One region of the Paenisporosarcina sp. P4_E4_2 genome, then DNA from elsewhere that is predicted to be linked to it. Evidence: riboswitches for the same ligand, from Rfam matches in the RefSeq annotation. Region 1 holds a riboswitch; each other region holds the start of a gene.
The links. Region 1 has a riboswitch for thiamine pyrophosphate ahead of thiT (energy-coupled thiamine transporter ThiT). Riboswitches for the same ligand answer to the same signal wherever they lie in the genome.

Region 2: it holds a riboswitch for thiamine pyrophosphate, as region 1 does, so the genes downstream of both, tenA (thiaminase II) here and thiT (energy-coupled thiamine transporter ThiT) in region 1, are expected to answer to the same signal.
Region 3: it holds a riboswitch for thiamine pyrophosphate, as region 1 does, so the genes downstream of both, AC1DSB_RS03050 (YkoF family thiamine/hydroxymethylpyrimidine-binding protein) here and thiT (energy-coupled thiamine transporter ThiT) in region 1, are expected to answer to the same signal.
Region 4: it holds a riboswitch for thiamine pyrophosphate, as region 1 does, so the genes downstream of both, tenA (thiaminase II) here and thiT (energy-coupled thiamine transporter ThiT) in region 1, are expected to answer to the same signal.

The regions. Positions count from the first base shown of each region.
Region 1 covers NZ_JBFUJC010000264.1:365-4,350, forward strand. The annotation lists partial or broken gene AC1DSB_RS15040 (gluzincin family metallopeptidase) at 1-307, opposite strand, end outside; gene AC1DSB_RS15045 (TspO/MBR family protein) at 658-1,389, shown strand; gene map (type I methionyl aminopeptidase) at 1,410-2,159, opposite strand; gene thiT (energy-coupled thiamine transporter ThiT) at 2,417-2,986, opposite strand; TPP riboswitch at 3,082-3,186, opposite strand; partial or broken gene AC1DSB_RS15060 (M20 family metallopeptidase) at 3,321-3,986, shown strand, end outside.
Region 2 covers NZ_JBFUJC010000175.1:1,853-5,347, forward strand. The annotation lists gene tenI (thiazole tautomerase TenI) at 1-260, opposite strand, end outside; gene tenA (thiaminase II) at 587-1,273, opposite strand; TPP riboswitch at 1,404-1,543, opposite strand; gene AC1DSB_RS12395 (ABC transporter permease) at 1,812-2,846, shown strand; gene AC1DSB_RS12400 (ABC transporter ATP-binding protein) at 2,848-3,495, shown strand, end outside.
Region 3 covers NZ_JBFUJC010000014.1:14,603-20,197, reverse strand. The annotation lists gene AC1DSB_RS03075 (ABC transporter permease) at 1-627, opposite strand, end outside; gene AC1DSB_RS03070 (ABC transporter ATP-binding protein) at 624-1,526, opposite strand; gene AC1DSB_RS03065 (PLD nuclease N-terminal domain-containing protein) at 1,523-1,723, opposite strand; gene AC1DSB_RS03060 (DUF1648 domain-containing protein) at 1,740-2,846, opposite strand; gene AC1DSB_RS03055 (GntR family transcriptional regulator) at 2,846-3,232, opposite strand; TPP riboswitch at 3,391-3,497, shown strand; gene AC1DSB_RS03050 (YkoF family thiamine/hydroxymethylpyrimidine-binding protein) at 3,601-4,206, shown strand; gene AC1DSB_RS03045 (ECF transporter S component) at 4,208-4,807, shown strand; gene AC1DSB_RS03040 (ABC transporter ATP-binding protein) at 4,800-5,595, shown strand, end outside.
Region 4 covers NZ_JBFUJC010000003.1:18,731-23,578, forward strand. The annotation lists gene AC1DSB_RS01485 (erythromycin esterase family protein) at 1-89, shown strand, start outside; gene AC1DSB_RS01490 (AAA family ATPase) at 234-767, shown strand; gene AC1DSB_RS01495 (GNAT family N-acetyltransferase) at 829-1,266, shown strand; TPP riboswitch at 1,386-1,484, shown strand; TPP riboswitch at 1,549-1,645, shown strand; gene tenA (thiaminase II) at 1,714-2,394, shown strand; gene thiM (hydroxyethylthiazole kinase) at 2,384-3,139, shown strand; gene thiD (bifunctional hydroxymethylpyrimidine kinase/phosphomethylpyrimidine kinase) at 3,136-3,960, shown strand; gene thiE (thiamine phosphate synthase) at 3,950-4,588, shown strand; gene AC1DSB_RS01520 (patatin-like phospholipase family protein) at 4,833-4,848, shown strand, end outside.

The DNA of each region.
Region 1 (3,986 bases):
CTAAAGAGCCGATTTCCCCTTGCAATAAGTTCGCTTGTTTATCAGTAGTATCTTGAGCTAAATAACAACCAACAACTGCTCCAGCTTGTGTTAAATTTTCAGCAACTTGTTTAGTTTCTTCAATAATAGAAGAAATTTTAGTAGCGTCTGATTCCCCTGTTGGAACAACAAAGGATGATAAAGTTTGCTCAAAAGTATCAAGTCTACTTGCTAAAGCATCCAAATGTTCACGAAGTTCAGGAGATGAGCTTCCTCCCTTAAAAAATACGTCCAAGTCCCAAACTTCAGCATACGTCTTTGTAGTCAATATCTTTCCCCCATGTCTTTCTAAATTTTCTGAAAACACTATACTATTATATCATGCTTCTTCGCCTTGCGAAACATCGTTCTGTAGTTTTGCAATGGGTATGCCTTTTTCAATGCACACTTGCATAATATGTTCCAGAATTCTTTTTAAAACAACCTTGCGTGCATATTTCTTATTATTCGCTTCAATAAACCACGGAGCCTGTTCAACATTTCTTCAGCAGCAGTGACAAATTCTGTCAATCCAGAGACCTTCATTCTTTTAAACTTCATTTTACAGAGAGTTTTGGTAAATAGAAATTTGTTGTTGCTTTGGACTGACGTTATACTAATGTATAGGAGGTGAATGCTGTGGTTCGTTTCGCACTAATGGTCATCGCACTGATTGGTGTGATTATCATCAATGCATTGGCAAATATTTTACCACTTAACAATCAAACAACTGGTGAAATTTCCAATCGTCTTCCTGTACTATTTACACCGGCCGGCTATGTATTTTCAATTTGGTCCGTTATTTATGTATTGATGCTCATTTGGTTGGTAGGTATGTGGAAGAGGAGTAAAGATATAGATGCAACCTATATAAAGCGCTCAAATCTGTTTATCATCAGTTGCATTTTTAATGTGGCATGGATTTATTTATGGCATTATGAATATTTCTTATTTACGGTTGTCGTGATGATTGCATACCTAATTACACTAACTTTACTTTATCGTACTTATCCAGTATCCGATAACCTTCTTACTGGTCGCTTTCCAATATCAATTTATTTGGGATGGATCAGTGTTGCAACGATTACGAATATTAGTTATGTCCTAACTCTATATCAGTGGAATGGCTGGGGATTGAGTGACCCCCTATGGGCAGTCATCATGATGACTGTTGGAACAGCACTCGCACTACATATTCGATTCCACCATTTTGATATCGCTTATGTATTTGTCTTTATTTGGGCTTATATCGGAATTGCGGTCCGAAATGGTTTCGAAGAACTTCTTGTCTCTACAGCTGCTCTTTTCTTATGTGCAGTCATGCTAGCGGGCATCCTATTTATTAAAAAAAGACCAACTGCGCGTTCATAGCAGTTGGTCTTTCGCATTATTTAATCGATTTTCGTAATAAGAATTGGCGCATCTTTAGTAACGATGACCGTATGTTCAATCTGTGCAACTAATGATTTATCCGGAGTCAAGAAAGTCCAACCGTCACCAGACTCCACGACATGTTCCGCTTTTTCTGAAATGAACGGCTCAACTGCCAAAACCATACCTTCTTTTAAGATGGTAGGTTCCCATGCATCAAAGTAATTCAAAATATGCTGTGGTGCTTCATGAAGAGATTTTCCGATACCATGTCCAGTTAAGTTCATAATGACAGTTAATCCATTTTGCTTCGCTTCACGTTCCACAGCTTTGCCGATTTGATTTAACCGAGCACCAGCCTTTACTTTCAACATTGCACGGTTAAATGCACTTTCAGCTACTTCACATAGCTTTTCTTTCTTCGCGTAGCCTTCACCCACTACAAATGAAATTCCCGTATCTGCGAAATAGCCATTGAATGATCCGGATACGTCGATGTTCACTAGGTCTCCATCTTTGATGACACGTGAACCAGGAATGCCATGAGCAACTTCTTCATTGACACTGATGCATGTAAATCCAGGGAAATCGTACTCCCCTTTAGGACCAGAAATAGCTCCTTTTTCTTTAAACATGCGGCCAGCGATCTCATCAAGTTCTTTTGTCGTGACACCTGGCTTTGTTGCATCTCGCATTACATCGCGAATTTCTGCAACGATGCGACCGATAGTTTTTAACGACTCAAAGTCTTCAGTAGTTTTTGCAATCATATTCGTTAAACCCTTTCTTCCTCAAATTATCTACCCCATACTATACCACAAGAAAAGATGCTTTCCCATTTACCAAAATCATTCTGAACATTTGGTAAACCTCTAGTAAAGTATGCGCAATAGAGGAATTGCGTCATCGGCCGAATTTTAAAAACAACCCATACAGGGTTTTAACGTGGTTTTTGTTCATTCAAAACGAATTCTGTCCACTCGCTACCAACATAGATGATTCCACTCAATAAAGACACACCTTTAAATTAAACGTTATTCCGATGTTCAATCAGACGTGGTGCAGCAACGAAAATGATGGAGCAAACAATTGCTGTCAAAATAATGGAAGGAATCATATAACCGCCGTTATATACGAGCGAATAAATCCAAACGTTCTTGCCTTCTGCAGCTTCTGAAAAGAAAATAACTCCTGCGATTACGTGTGTAAAGAACCGGAAGAGCCCACCAAAAACAGCTCCCAATACGATATAAGTAATCATTTTTCCTTTACGCTGCTCATTTTTTGCTTGTATTACTTTATGTCTGACAAGTGCTGCTAAGCCAACAACTGTGAACGCTACGAAATAATCCAGGAAACCTTGGGCAGGAGTTAAAATATAAGCTCTTCCCGCTAAAATTTGAAGGACCCCAATAATCAGACCCGTGCTCAAACCTCCCGCAAGCCCCCATCGAATAGCCATCAATACGATTGGTACCATGACAAGACTAATAGATCCGCCCTGGAACCATAAGTTAATAGAAAGCATATCCAATACCAATCCGATTCCTGCAAAAATAGCCACTTCAATTAATAATAACAACTTACTTCGATTCATCTTGCTTCCTCCTTTTGCGATGTACTGCAAATCGCATGTCAGGGTGAAAAAACCATAAAAAAACAACCTCAGGGACAGAGCCTGACGTCGTTGGAGTCGGTTTCTATCCACATCCCTGCGCAAGCATTAACTTACAGGTTCAAAGGGTTAGAACGTTCCTCGCTCACTCTCAGCCATTACAGGCTCCCCTTGTGGTAAATACATCTAATTTTGATATTACGGGTTAATTGTAACCAAAGAGGGAAAGAGAAGCAAGAGGGTTTCGTTAGTTCTGTGACTTTTGGAACAGCGGTAGTATACTGAATATAAAAATTTATTGAGGATGTGAAGTTACATGATCGAGTTATTGAAAAATTTGGTAGCAGTTAAAAGTGATACAGAAGAAGGTGCCAATGAAGCACTTCGATTTTGTTCAAAATGGCTCGATAGTCATGAAATCACACATGAAGTTCTTGAAAATGAAGGCCGATTGATGATTCACGCTGAAATCGGACAAGGTCCCACAACCATCGTATGGAATGGCCATGTGGATGTAGTACCTGGAAAAATCGAGCAATTCAATCCCGTTATCGAAGGCGACCGCTTGTATGGTCGTGGATCCGCAGATATGAAAGCTGGAGTGGCAGCCATGATGGAAGCGTTCCGACGTACTTATTCTGCAAGGGAAGAACTTAAACAACGCATTGTTTTACATATTGTAACGGATGAAGAAACGGGTGGAAGTAAAACATCCGGTCATCTTGTAGAAATTGGTCGCTCAGGTGACTTTGTCATTTGCGGAGAACCAACTCACCTGAAACTAAGTGTTCAATCGAAAGGAATTCTGCATGCGGATGTCACTTTGTTCGGAAAAGCTGCCCACGGATCCCGTCCATGGGAAGGAACGAATGCCATTGAAGCAGCCTTTAAATTTAATGAACAATTAAAGACACTACCATTTACGAAAGCAAGCAATCCATATTACGAATATCCTTCCATTAACTTGGCTAAAATCCAGGCG
Region 2 (3,495 bases), on a different contig from region 1:
GGTATAGAATGATAGGCGAGTTGAACTCCTCCAACCTTTGACACATAGGCCACATCTAGTCGATCGTTGATAATTATTTTAGATAATGGGACTTTATTGTCCTTTAATAAACTCACTAATCTGTAAATTTCTATGGCTGTTTTCGACTTCTCTCGGATATGGATGGCATCGATATATGGATGGATCGCCCCAGCTATTTCTGCTAATTGCTCTGGCTTCTGTCTTCCAGTTGATATGACATGTAGTTTTGCATGATCCATACTCTTTATCCCCTTTCGAAAAGCCTAAAGTTGATTGACTTATAAACTAATGTAAATTAAATTAGAAAAACACAGTTTGCACCCACAATGGTGCAGGCTGATGTCTTTTCTTATACTGATATCCAAAATATTTTAATAGCTATCAGTGCTAAAAAACACAGTTTGCACCTACAATGGGGCAAGCTGATGTCTTTTCTTATACTGACATCCGAAAACTTCCACTCTCTTATCAGTGTAGAAAAACCACACTTGCGCTTAGAGTGGTTTGTTGTGATATGCATAAAACATAACTAACATTTCCTCTTCCCTACGCCAGCTACAATTTACTACGTGAAACTTACTACTTCTTTTTGAGCTGGCCATTTTTCTAATGTATGGGCCATTTCCCAAAATGAATATTCGTATTGGCTACTAATGATAAAATGTTCTTTCATCCGTTCGCGGTCCTCAGCAGTTACTGTTTCAGCAAGCTTGTCTAGTCTATTAATTTGTTCCTCGACTTTCGCTCTAAACCATTCACCACCATATGCAGAAATCCATTCTTGGTAAATCGGTTCTTCAGGAGTACACGACTGAAGTCTCTCGCCTATTTCAAAATAAAGCCAATAACAAGGTAATATGGCTGCGATAATATCGCCTAAATGTCCGTGATATGCTGCACGATACAAATGGGATGTGTAAGCATACGCAGTAGGCGAAGGCTTGAAATTTGCTTGTTCTTCTTCTGTTATTCCTAGTCGACGCGAAAAATTCTTATGCAGCGATAATTCCGCTTCATAGGTGGCTTGTGCATGAGCTGCCATTTTACTCGTTGTTTCAAAATCATTAGCTCTTGCTGCACCCAAAGCTTGAACCTTTGCAAAGTGGGACAAGTAATATGCATCCTGCATAACGTAATAACGGAAACACTCTAAAGACAATGTCCCATCCCCAATTCCTGTAACGAACGGATGATGAAAGCTTGCTTCCCAAATGTGATCTGATTCTTCTCTTAAAAGCTTTGAAAATGTCATAAAACAACCTCCAAAAAAGTTTTTCTCAACTGAATCGAATCACTTCCGCCAAATTTAGGGCAAATAAAAAACCACTCTCTTAACAAACATAAGAAAGTGGTTGTATTGGAAAAATAGTAAAAAAACATACTGCTCCGCAACTCCACTTCCCTACGCTGGTATAAACCAGATCAGGTTCTAAGGGTCTTAAAGCATTACTTTAATCTCAACCTTTATTTAATGAATAAATGATTTCCATTTATCAATTGCAAGGTCCCCCTAGTGGAAGATGTTACTATTCAGTTGTACATGAACATCATAACACGAATTAATTACTTATCAATCCAAAGATAAATGTAATGCATTTTTCTGGTAAACATGATAGCCAGTTGTTGAGTATACATGCACAAGTCACCACAGTAACGATCCAGATAAATCCCTCTGTATCCCGAAAAGAAAAAGTATTCGACAGTCGTTTTACGATGTAATCTTCAGTTCATATTCCGTTCACTTAACACGAATATACTCTAGTTATCATAAAAAAACGGAGGCGTAAAAGATGAATATTGCATGGAAAGAAATTAGGAAGAGTAAAGCAAAATTTATCATTTTAGGATCAATTATATTTCTTGTTAGTTTTTTAACGTTTATCATTTCTGGATTATCGAATGGTTTATCTCAAGATAATGCGGCTTTAATAAAAGATCTGCCGAATGGTCAATTTTATATGAATGAAGAAGCAAATGAAACCTATAATCTTTCGAAAATAGATGAAAAATTACAAGACAAAGCAATAAATAACCAGAAGGATGCAGCGGCACTTTCAATTCAGATGGGCTTTGTGAACGATGCAGACGACAAACAACATAGCGTTGCCTTTGTTACTTCAACTGATTCGAAGTTARTTGAAAAAGTTGGAGAAGGAGAAATCATATTAGATCGTTCATTAGAAGAAGACGGCATAAATGTCGGGGATACCATAACAAACAATCAGTTTAGCGGTGAGTTTAAAGTAAAAGGCTTTGTCGATCAAAAGAAATATAGCCACGCACCTGTTGCTTATATCAATATGGAAAACTACAAAGAAATCTACGGTGTGGAAGATATGCAATTGGTATTTGTACCTGGAAATGATAAGGAACAAGCAATTGACGGATTACAATCATTTTCAAATAAAGAATTTCTCAATACGATTCCAAGTTATAGCGCAGAACAGATGTCGCTCAATATGATTGTATGGTTTTTAGTCGTCATCAGCGGGATGTTGTTCGCGATATTCTTCTACATGATGAACGTTCAAAAAATTGGATTATACGGGATTTTGAAAGCGCTTGGGGTTAAAACAAGTCAATTATTTGGGATGATGTGGTCGCAGATGCTATTTATTACCGCAATTGCACTAACATTGTCAGTTGCATTGAGCCAAGCTTTCACAATGATTGCACCTGAAGGAATGCCTTTTAGTTTAACCATTCAAACAACGGTTCAATTATCACTCATATTCGTGTTCATCGGATTTATTGGCGCTACGCTATCGGGTATCCAAATTAAAAAAGTCGAGCCACTACAAGCGATTCAACAAGGAGAGGTTTAATATGACTGTATTCACAATTGATGATGTCAAAAAAACGTTTAAAAACGGGGAAGTAGAAGAGCAAGTATTAAAAGGAATCAATCTTTCTCTTCAACAAGGGGAAATAACAGCTTTAGTAGGAGCATCTGGTTCTGGGAAAAGTACGATACTTACAATAGCCGCCGGTCTTCAACGCGCAACGCATGGTCAGGTTCTATTCGATGGGAAAGATTTGTCTAAGATGAGTCAGGAGCAAATTCGAAAAATCCGGGCAAGTGAGTTCGGATTTGTCTTTCAATCCTCTCATCTTGTTCCTTTTCTCACTGTAGAAGAACAACTTATGCTGATGCTCGACGTTTCGGAAACAAAGATGAAAAAAAAGAAACAAAAAGAGGAAGTTGCACAAATACTTAAATTGGTTGATATGGAACACCGTAAGGATTCCTACCCTGCTTCATTGTCAGGTGGGGAAAAACAACGGGTGGCAATTGCACGCGCAATCATCCACAAACCTAAAATGCTTTTTGCGGATGAGCCCACTGCGAGTTTAGATTCGAAAAGATCGAAAGATGTGATGACGTTAATCAGAGAATTAACTAAAACGTTGAATATTACCACGTTAATGGTGACTCACGATGAAGAAATGCTTTCATATGCAGACCACATTATC
Region 3 (5,595 bases), on a different contig from region 1:
AGGCGATATGGTCCAGTACGCTCCAAGTAAAGAGTCTACAATCTGAACAAGTAAGACCAGCAATAATGATACACCTGCAGCGCCACCTGTAGGTAACCACGCACTCATAGCCAAAACGATTGTCACGACAAATAAAATCCATACACTATAAGTGCCTGCAAAAGCTAAGAAATCAGCTGCTTCGATTTTGCCGAATAACAACCCTGTGTAATACCAGCTCGTCAACAATCCTAGCCATACGCTCACTAGCGCAATGAAGCCTACAACTTTCCATTTGCTCAAAAAGTAATTTATATAAGAAATCGGTCGTACGTAAATAAGCGTTCCTGTTCCATTTTTACGCTCGCGGGAAATGGTACCCATGAATGCCAATACTAATACGAGCATGCCGATGAATTGGTATTGCCCCATTGTCGCCATGATGACTTGAGCGGGCGTGAAATCCGGCATTGGGAAGACGGAGCCTTCAGGCATATTCCCTACCGCGTCAAGTATTTGCGGCAAATAGTAACTTGTCAGCGGCTCGGACAATCCGAAGAAAATAAAGACTAGAGGTACCCATAAAAATTTATAGTTGCGTGTATTTTCACGCCACTCTTTTTGAAAAAGTACGATTAATTCCCTCATGCCTGCCCCGCCACCTTCATAAAGATTTCTTCTAAGTTCGCTGTTTGTCGCTCCGCTTTCTGGACATCCAGTCCACTTTCCGCCAACGACTTCAACACTTCCGCCATTGTCGGCAAACCTTGAGTTATGTGAATGGTACCGCAAGTGCCTTCTACTTGTACTTTCCATGGAGCACTTTCTGAATAAATGAGGGCATCTTCTGCTCGGCCAAATTCCAAGCGGTATCTTGGTTGATCATATTTTGCACGCACATCGCCAATCGAACCTTGTTCGACCAATTGTCCTTTTCGTAAAAACAACAATTGATCCGTCATTTCTTCCGCATCATTTAAAATGTGTGTCGAGTACAAAATGGTCATGTCTTGTTGCAAGCTTTTCAATAGATTCATAATCTCGCGTCTTCCAACGGGATCCAGCGCAGATACGGGTTCATCCAATAATAAGAGCTTTGGTTTATGAACAATGGCCTGTGCTAATCCAAGACGTTGTTTCATTCCGCCAGAGAAAGTGCCCGTTTTTTTCCGTAGTGCGTCTCCAAGTCCTACGAACTCCAGTGTTTTTTGTGCTTCAAGCTTGGCAGACCGTGAGTCCATCCCACTTAATTTCGCCGCCATTTCAGTAAATTCCAGTGCTGTCAGCCACGAAAAGAATTGTGGATATTGAGGCAGGAAACCAATATGTTTTCTTACGTCCGCATGTTTTTCCCCATTCAGTGAAATGGTACCGGATGTTGGTTGTAATAACCCACCAAGCATGGATAAAGTCGTCGTTTTACCGGCTCCATTTGGTCCGATTAATGCCGTAGATGTGCCTTCTCCCAGCGCAAAAGTCACATCATTTACAGCTCGCTCTGAGCCGTATATTTTCATTAAATGGTTAGCTTCTAAGATTGTCGTCATGCTTGTTTTCTCCCTGCAATAAAGTATGTAATAGGTCCAAAAATACTAATGAAAATAATAACCAGTACCCAGACCCATTTAGGTCCGTTTGTTTGATGTATTTTTGCTAAATCGATGAGTGCAACTACCAGTAAAATAAATTGAATGATAAATATCGGTGTGATAATACCCCAAGGCACCCCTTGTAATTCCTCCATTTTCTCCCACTCCTCTTTATTGCAATGTTAAAACGAACACGATACTTCCTATTAGTAATAGTAAGGAAATCCAACTGGTTTTGTGACCGAAATTGATGGTCCAGCCAATCCCAAAACGTTTTTCCACCATTATGCTCGGATCGTTCTTATTCACATAAAACATTCCGAATTTCCAGTATCGATCGTCATCTTGATCGATTACCCCTTCTAGACTTTCATCCGGGTGTGATACGACTATTCTGGTGCCACTTTGCCCTACTTTAATAGCGTAAAATAGGACGGAACCTAAAATAATGACCAAGAAAGCGATGGTGGAAGCAAGTGTTACTGAAGTTGACATGGTTTCAGGAAAAATAATGGTCAGCTGTAAGTACCCCATCAACAACGTCATCGAAATGGTCACGACAAACAATAACCAACTTGTATATTTACGGAAAGCGAGTTGTTGTTCTCGGGAACGTTTTTTATTTTTTACCTGAATTTTTGCGCCTGATTGCTTCATGGCCCCATTGAAAAAAAGCAACATGCCTTGAAGCACGAGTGTCAGGAATGGCAACGAACTAACTGAAAGCCAACTTTTTTCAGTAAATGCATCCGCTTCCCCATTCGGACCCCAGTGCGTCGGAAGCTGGTCAGGTATCAAATCATATTGGGTTAATCCATAAACACTTAGACTGACGGTCAAAAGCATCGGCAAGATAAAATACATGTTGGGCAACAGTTTCAGTTGCTCACGAAACTGCAGGTCTACCACTTTCCGCTCAACTTGACCTGCTGTCCATTTTTCATCTTTCTTCCAGTTAGCTAATGCAATATGATTTTTTGCATATAACCCCATCGGCAGAACCAATGCACCTATTTGTGCAGCTAATCCCCAAAATACAATTTGTTGCTCCTGTGGACGGACGATTAACACCCCGCCAATGAATAGGACTAGAACAACCACACCACATAGCAAAACCAATTGTGTGTAGCGATTTTTCATCTTCATAAGACGCGGGTCTTTTAAGTGCGTATCCGGGATATACACGCCAAACGCTTCACTTTCCTTCAGAAACTTCGGTAAAAAGGCTTGAATGGCAATGTTGAACATTAATAGGACGATAAAAATGATTGCTGACATTACTTAACCTCCTTCAAATCCAAAATAATTTCTTTCACCAGTAACTCAATGTCCTCTTTAGACAACTGAAGACAAAGTGCTTCTGCTATGATTGGGCGTAATTCTTTACTCAGTCGTTGGCGATCGGAAGCTGATGCTTTCCGTACACCTTTTTCATGAATGAATACACCTTTCTTCGGTACAATCTGAATAAATTCCTTCTCTTCCAAGTAGTGATAAGCTTTATTTACCGTATGCATGTTCATGCCGAGATCAGCTGCAAATGAGCGTACAGATGGCAAGGAATCTCCAGGTTTCAAAGACCCCTTTGCTACCCCTTCAATAATTTGCTGAGCCAATTGCAAGTAAATCGGTACGGTCGATTCCGGTTCAATCTCAATAAACATATGCGACCTCCCTTTGTTCTATTCTTAGTAGAACAGTCTTGTTATATACAATATAGAACAGAATTTGCTGATTGGCAAGTATTGATATTCACTTTATTTACAATCCTTTTTTCATGCGTTACAATGAAGCCGTTCTTGAATATATAAAACTGCATACGAATTTGCACTAGGGGTGCTATAGTTTGGCTGAGATGAGAGCATTTGCTCCGATCCCTTAACACTCGATCCAGGTAATACTGGCGTGAGGAAGTGCGGTGACCTTTGCCCAACTTTTTTTCTTTTTGCGCAAACCAGCTGCATTCCAAGTCGAATGCAGCTTTTTTATGTTCAATAATAGGTGCCTGGCACTAAAAAAGGAGGAAAAAGAGATGTCGAATGAGTTTAGTTGTGGGATTAGTCCAATCGTTGGCTTACGGTTTTCGATTCACCCGATGGCGGACAATTTTATTGAAATTATTAAAGGGGCTTTGCGTGAAGCAGATACCTCAAATGTATGGATGCATACCGACGACGTCAGTACGGTGATGCGTGGGAAGCAAATGCATGTATTCGATACAGCGAGAGCCATCGTATTGTATGCAGCAAAAACGGGTGCCCATGTCGCCTTTAACGGAACCTTTTCGATTGGCTGCCCAGGGGATTCTGCAGGCGATGTTTATCTGGAAAAAGATGATGTTCTGTTAAACCATCCTCAAATTCGCGAAATCAAACAATATGTATCATCACAATTTGCTCTGTATCCGATGAATAACCCCGATTATATGTCGGTTATTTATCAGGAAGTGGCACGTGCAAAAGAATATGGGGTGTTCAATGATTCCATGCATTATGCAAGTGGACTTCATGGGGATATTCACGATGTATTTGCATTCCTTGAAGATTCTTTTACACACGCTCGATCGGAACAACATAAACATTTGGTCATGACTGTTAACATGAGCATCAACAGCCCTTCTCACAAAGGAGATGCGTAATATGTTGAAGTCCTGGAAACTGAAAGAAGTTGTGTTGCTATCCGTTTTTGCAGTTGTCTTTGCCGTCGTTTATTTGCTGTTTGTTCAAGTAGGAAACATTTGGGCTGGAGTGATTGGACCTATTGCATACGAGTGGATCTTTGGGATTTGGTTTATTGTGTCGATCATTTGTGCATACATCATCCGCAAACCGGGTGCCGCTCTTTTGTCTGAAACCATGGCAGCGACTATTGAAGTGATGATCGGTAATGCGGTGGGACCACGTTTGATTTTATCTGGACTAGTCCAGGGGCTTGGTGCAGAAGCTGCTTTTGCCGCGACAGGTTACAAACGCTATGACTGGTGGGTGCTTTGTTTAGCGGGGATTGGTTCTGCAGTCTTCAGTTTTGCCTATGGCTTCTTTGTATCTGGTTACGCAGCGCTTGACCCTTCACTGCTTCTCTTGATGTTCACACTTCGAGTGATGAGTGGTGCCATCATCGCTGGTTTAGGCGGAAAGTATGTATCCGATGGTTTACTGGCAACAGGGGCTCTCCGTGGATATTCGATTTCTCGCAATACATCAAAGAAACACAAGCTGAAGGGTGAGTCCATTGGGTAAAGCTTTCACGAATGAATCACCAAGTGGCATCTCACAAGTGATTGACTTCAGAGGAGTCACGTTTCAATTTCCAGAAGATGACTCGCCAGTTTTTACAAACATTTCATTTTCGATAGATGCTGGCGAACGTGTCGTCTTATATGGTCCGAGTGGCTGCGGGAAAAGTAGTTTACTGTATTTAATGAACCGTTTGTACCCTGCCAATTGTGACGGAGAGCTAAGTGGTTCGGTTGTCCTCTTTAATAAAGACACCAGTAGTTATGTCGCTGGGGAAATTAATCGGAGAATCGCTACCGTCTTCCAAGATCCGGATACACAATTTTGTATGCCTACAGTTGAACAAGAAATGGCTTTTACGTTAGAAAATCTGTACGTCAATCGGGCAGAAATGGAACAGCGAATCACATCAACACTTACCCTAACCGGTCTTTCTGAAATCCGGCATGCAATGATTCAAACGCTTTCCGGAGGAATGAAACAACGACTTGCAACCGCTTGTGCATTGTTAATAGAACCGCAAGTGCTGTTGCTCGACGAGCCGCTTGCTCATTTAGACCCTCTGACCGCACAACAATATGTGGAGTGGTTGGATGCATTGCAATTATCCAATGGATTCACGATCGTGGCGGTTGAACACCGTCTCGATTTGTGGGGTTCATTTTTCGACCGTGCCCTTCTCGTCACATCATCCGGGGATTTCCATGTCGAAAAGCATCCGACGAGATTTCCAATTCGTTTTCCTTCACGTACTTCGACTATTCAAGAAGGTATAACGTTGGAAGCGAGAA
Region 4 (4,848 bases), on a different contig from region 1:
TACCTTCAAAAATGGGAAGTCGCTACGACGCTTTCATTTACCTGGACGAAACCAAAGCCCTTACTCCAATTGAGCATGACAACCCATAATCACTCACTAATTGCACCGCATTTGCGGTGTTTTTTTGTTTTCGTTATTTAATTCAACAATGAAATGATGGTAAAATGTAACAATAATTAATGCTTGTAGAAGGATGAAACTAAAGGAAAAGGACTGGTGGACGAATGATTATCATGATAAATGGAGCATTTGGAGTGGGAAAGACCACTGTTTCCAATGAACTACAGAAAGAAATAGAAAATAGTATGATTTTTGATCCGGAAGAAATAGGTACTTTGTTAGGCAAAATTCTCCCAGTAGATGTTATGGCTCTTGAAGCAAAAACAGGAGATTTTCAGGATTTGGAGCTTTGGAAACAATTAACCGTTACCGTAGCTGAGCACTTAATCGTACAGTATAAAGTGAACTTAATTGTTCCAATGACTATTCGGAAAGTAGAATATTTTAATTACATATTTGATGGATTTAAGAAGATAGATGAACAAACAACCCATTTTTGTTTAACAGCAAATCAGGAAACTATTTTCGATAGACTTAGGGAACGTGGGGAGGAAGAAGGGAATTGGTGTTTCCAACAAACATCGAAATGCCTGAAAGCATATAAAGAACATGATTTTGGGGATTACATCAACACGGAGAACGTCCAAATACATACGATTGTTCAAACCCTAAAGGAAAAACTAAAAATAGTAGAAGCTGTTAAATAGATGAAGACTTTTGTGTTACATGGGACATGTGACGGAAACTGATTTTGACGGAGGAATGACGATGGATGATTCAACCCATAAAATCTTAGAACTAACCAAACCAGAACAATTCGAACGTGCATTTCTATTAATGAAACAGTTAAGATTGGATTTGACGATGGAGTCTTTTCAGGAATTGCTCGGACAAATGACAAAAGACGGATATCGACTTTTTGCCTTATTTGCTCAAAATCAAATCGTAGCTTTGGCAGGCGTAAGCTTGAGAACGAATTTTTATAGCGGCCGCCACGTTTATATTTATGATTTAGTTACTMACGTCTCTAAACGTTCGCTTGGATATGGAGAGACATTGTTGGAGTTCATACATGAGTGGGCTAAAGAAAATGGTGCCGAATATGTAGCACTGGAATCGGGAATCCAAAGAACCGATGCTCATAGGTTCAATGAAGACAGAATGGATTATGATAAATGGTGTTTTTCGTTCAGAAAAAAATTGTAAACGATGATGAAATGAGCTCTTTGAAGGAGTTGAAGGTTTTTTTCATTCATGATGGAAACTGAAATTACTCACCACGATTCTTGAGATTTCCTGATAGTGTGCTAGTATGTAAGTAATTAAAATAGTTGCGGGGGGACGCATTGGCGTTGAGAAGGTTAAAACCTGACCCTTTGAACCTGTTCGTTAAGACGAACGTAGGGAGCAAAGTACATAGCGGTTTAACGCTTTTGTTTTGTACTGTAGCTCTCCATTATGGAGGGCTTTTTTGTTTCTAATTCAATATTTTAATTGCGGGGGGACTTTTTAGTTGAGAAGGTTAAAACCTGACCCTTGGAACCTGACAGTTAACACTGACGTAGGGAGCAATGTTTCATCAGAAACGCTCTTTTGTCATACGCAAAAGGGCGTTTTTTGCACTTGCGTCCATCCAAAGAAGGAGGACTAGTAATGACATTTTGTGAAGAAGTACGAAAAGAAACGGATCTTTATTGGCAAGGCAGTTTTGATCACCCCTTTGTAATGGGACTGGTGGACGGGACATTGCCACTTGAGAAATTTGCGTATTACATGATGCAGGACGCCTATTATTTAAAGCACTACACAAAGGTGCTGGCGATTGCCGCTACGAAGGCAGAAACGAATGAAGACATAGCATTCTTTTTAGAATCTGCCCGCTACATCAATGAAGCCGAGCTTGAGTTGCACCGAACTGTTTTCAAAGAGCTCGGTATTACGGAGGAAATGGAAGCACACTTTGAACCTGCTCCGGCTGCCTACAACTACGTATCGCATATGTACAATGCAGCTCATAACGGGGATGTGGCAGAAGCGTTTGCCGCCATGTTCCCTTGTCCATGGCTCTATCAGGAAATCGGGGAGAAGTATAAAGACGCTAAACCAGGTGTCAAAGTTTATGAAGATTGGATTGCCGTGTATAGTGCACCAGGTTACAAAGAAAAAATCGAGCATCAAATGCAAATGATGAATCGATATGCAGAGGCAAATCCGAATAAGAGAAATGTGCTGAAAAGTCATTTTGCTAAGAGCTGCTATTACGAGTGGAAATTCTGGGAAATGCCTTGGACACTTGAGAACTGGGAAAACGAGGTGAAAGTCTATGCCTATTGAACAAATACGTAAAAAAAAGCCTCTCGTTCACTGCATGACAAACTATGTCGTGGCGAACTTTACCGCGAATGGGTTGCTAGCAATCGGTGCGTCACCGGTCATGGCGGATGAAATATCAGAAGTAGAAGAAATGGTTTTCATTTCCTCGGCTCTATTAATTAATATCGGCACAATCAATACACGAACGCAAGAAGCGATGCTTCTAGCTGGTAAAAAAGCGAATGAACTTGGTACACCCGTTGTTTTGGATCCAGTAGGCGTAGGAGCTACATCATTTCGCAAAAGGGTAGTTAAGGAGTTGCTGGAACAAGTTCGGTTTAATTTAATAAGATGTAATGCAGGTGAACTGGCTGCAATCGCTGGTGTTTCGTGGCAGTCAAAAGGAGTGGACAGTGGAGAAGGCGACATGGACATCGCGGACGTTGCCAAGCAAGTAGCGAAGGATTGGAATTGTATAGTAGCTGTGACTGGCGCTTCGGATTATATTACCGATGGAAACAAAGAATTTTGGATAACTGGCGGGCATGAACGAATGACAGAGGTAACCGGTACTGGGTGTTTGTTGAGTGCAATTTGCACGGCGGCTTTAAGTTTGGATGGAGAGGCCCTCCTCAACTTACTCGATCTCCTGCAAGCTTATAAACAAATATCCGAGCAAGCATCGTCTCAGGCACAACTTCCTGGCTCTTTCCAGACTGAAGTACTAAATGCTTTGCATCTCTTTTCCAAAGGTGATGGAAAATGAACATTGTCATGACGATAGCAGGCTCGGATAGTGGGGGCGGAGCCGGTATACAAGCCGATTTGAAAACATTTCAGGAACTTGGCGTATTTGGTACGTCCGCGATTACAGCACTGACTGCTCAAAATACGCTGGGTGTAGAAGGGATCTTTCCAACATCACCCGATTTCGTGGCACAACAAATAGATGTTGTCTTTAAGGATATGCCCATCCAAGCAGTCAAAACAGGCATGCTCTTTTCAACAGAAATCATTGAAGAAGTAGCAAATAATTTGCGAGAAAAAAATGTACAGCTTGTCGTTGATCCTGTGATGATTGCCAAAGGAGGCGCAAACCTTTTGCAGAATCAAGCCGTGGAAACTTTACGGACCAACCTATTGCCTCTTGCAACAGTATTAACCCCAAATATTCCAGAAGCCGAGGTGCTGGCTGGTTTGGAAATCCAATCGGAGTCAGATATGCACAAAGCAGCCAAGGCGATTTTAGGAATGGGTGTCAATTGCGTGGTCATGAAGGGCGGTCATCTAGAAGAACGAGATACGGCAACTGATACAGTCTTTATGGCCGATGGGACTAGCTTTAAAATGGTTACCCCTCGTATCAACACCAAGCATACACATGGAACGGGCTGTACGTTTTCTGCCGCATTAACTGCATTTTTGGGACAAGGAATTCCTTTGAAGGAAGCTTTGATTGAAGCGAAAAAATTTGTCCAGCTGGCTCTCGAGAATCCTCTTGGTATCGGCCATGGACATGGACCGACCAACCATTTCGCTTATAAGCAATTAAAAGCAATTTGTGAGGTGACCATCATTGAACCGTAAAGATTTGGCAGTATACCTCATAATGGGTACACCCAATTGTGTTGAAGATCCCTTGGTTGTTTTAAAGGATGCGTTGGAGGCTGGCGTAACAATGTTTCAGTTGAGAGAAAAAGGTGATGGGGCATTGAAAGGGGATGAACTGGAAGAGTTTGCACGGCAATGTCAGGAAATATGCAAATCTTACAAGGTACCATTCATTATCAATGACGATGTGGAATTAGCGATAAAATTGCATGCAGATGGGGTGCATGTAGGGCAGGATGACATCGCCCTTACGGATATAAGAGAAAAGTTCACAGGACAAATCGTAGGAGTTTCCGTGCATACCCAACAAGAGCTCGAAGGTGCCATCAAAGGTGGCGCGGATTATGTTGGGATTGGTCCGATATATGAAACAAGGTCGAAATCTGATGCAATGGCTCCTGCAGGTCTCACTTTCTTGCGACAAGCCCGAAGTTTACATCTCGATTACCCAATCGTCGCTATTGGAGGAATCACAGCTGAAAATGCACACGAACCGCTACAGGCTGGTGCCGACGGTGTGGCGATCATTTCAGCGATTTGTCAATGTCAGGACCGTCATGCAACAGTTTCCTCGATATTAAGTAAAGATGGAATTAGGAGATAATTGGTTAGTTGCCCCAATAACGGGGAAAGTTGCCCCAATAACACCAAAAGTTGCCCCAATAGCTCGAAAAGTTGCCCCAATACATCAAATGAAGACATGAATGAAGCCTTCCCAACCTAGCGGGGAAGGCTTTTCACTTCTTTTAATACGCTTTTGCTCAACAAAGTCATTGTCGAATTAAGTTCTAATTTGCGTTCTTTCTTATTACAGTGTAAGACAACGACTTGAAAAAAGGAGCGTAAGCATGTTAATAGATGGAG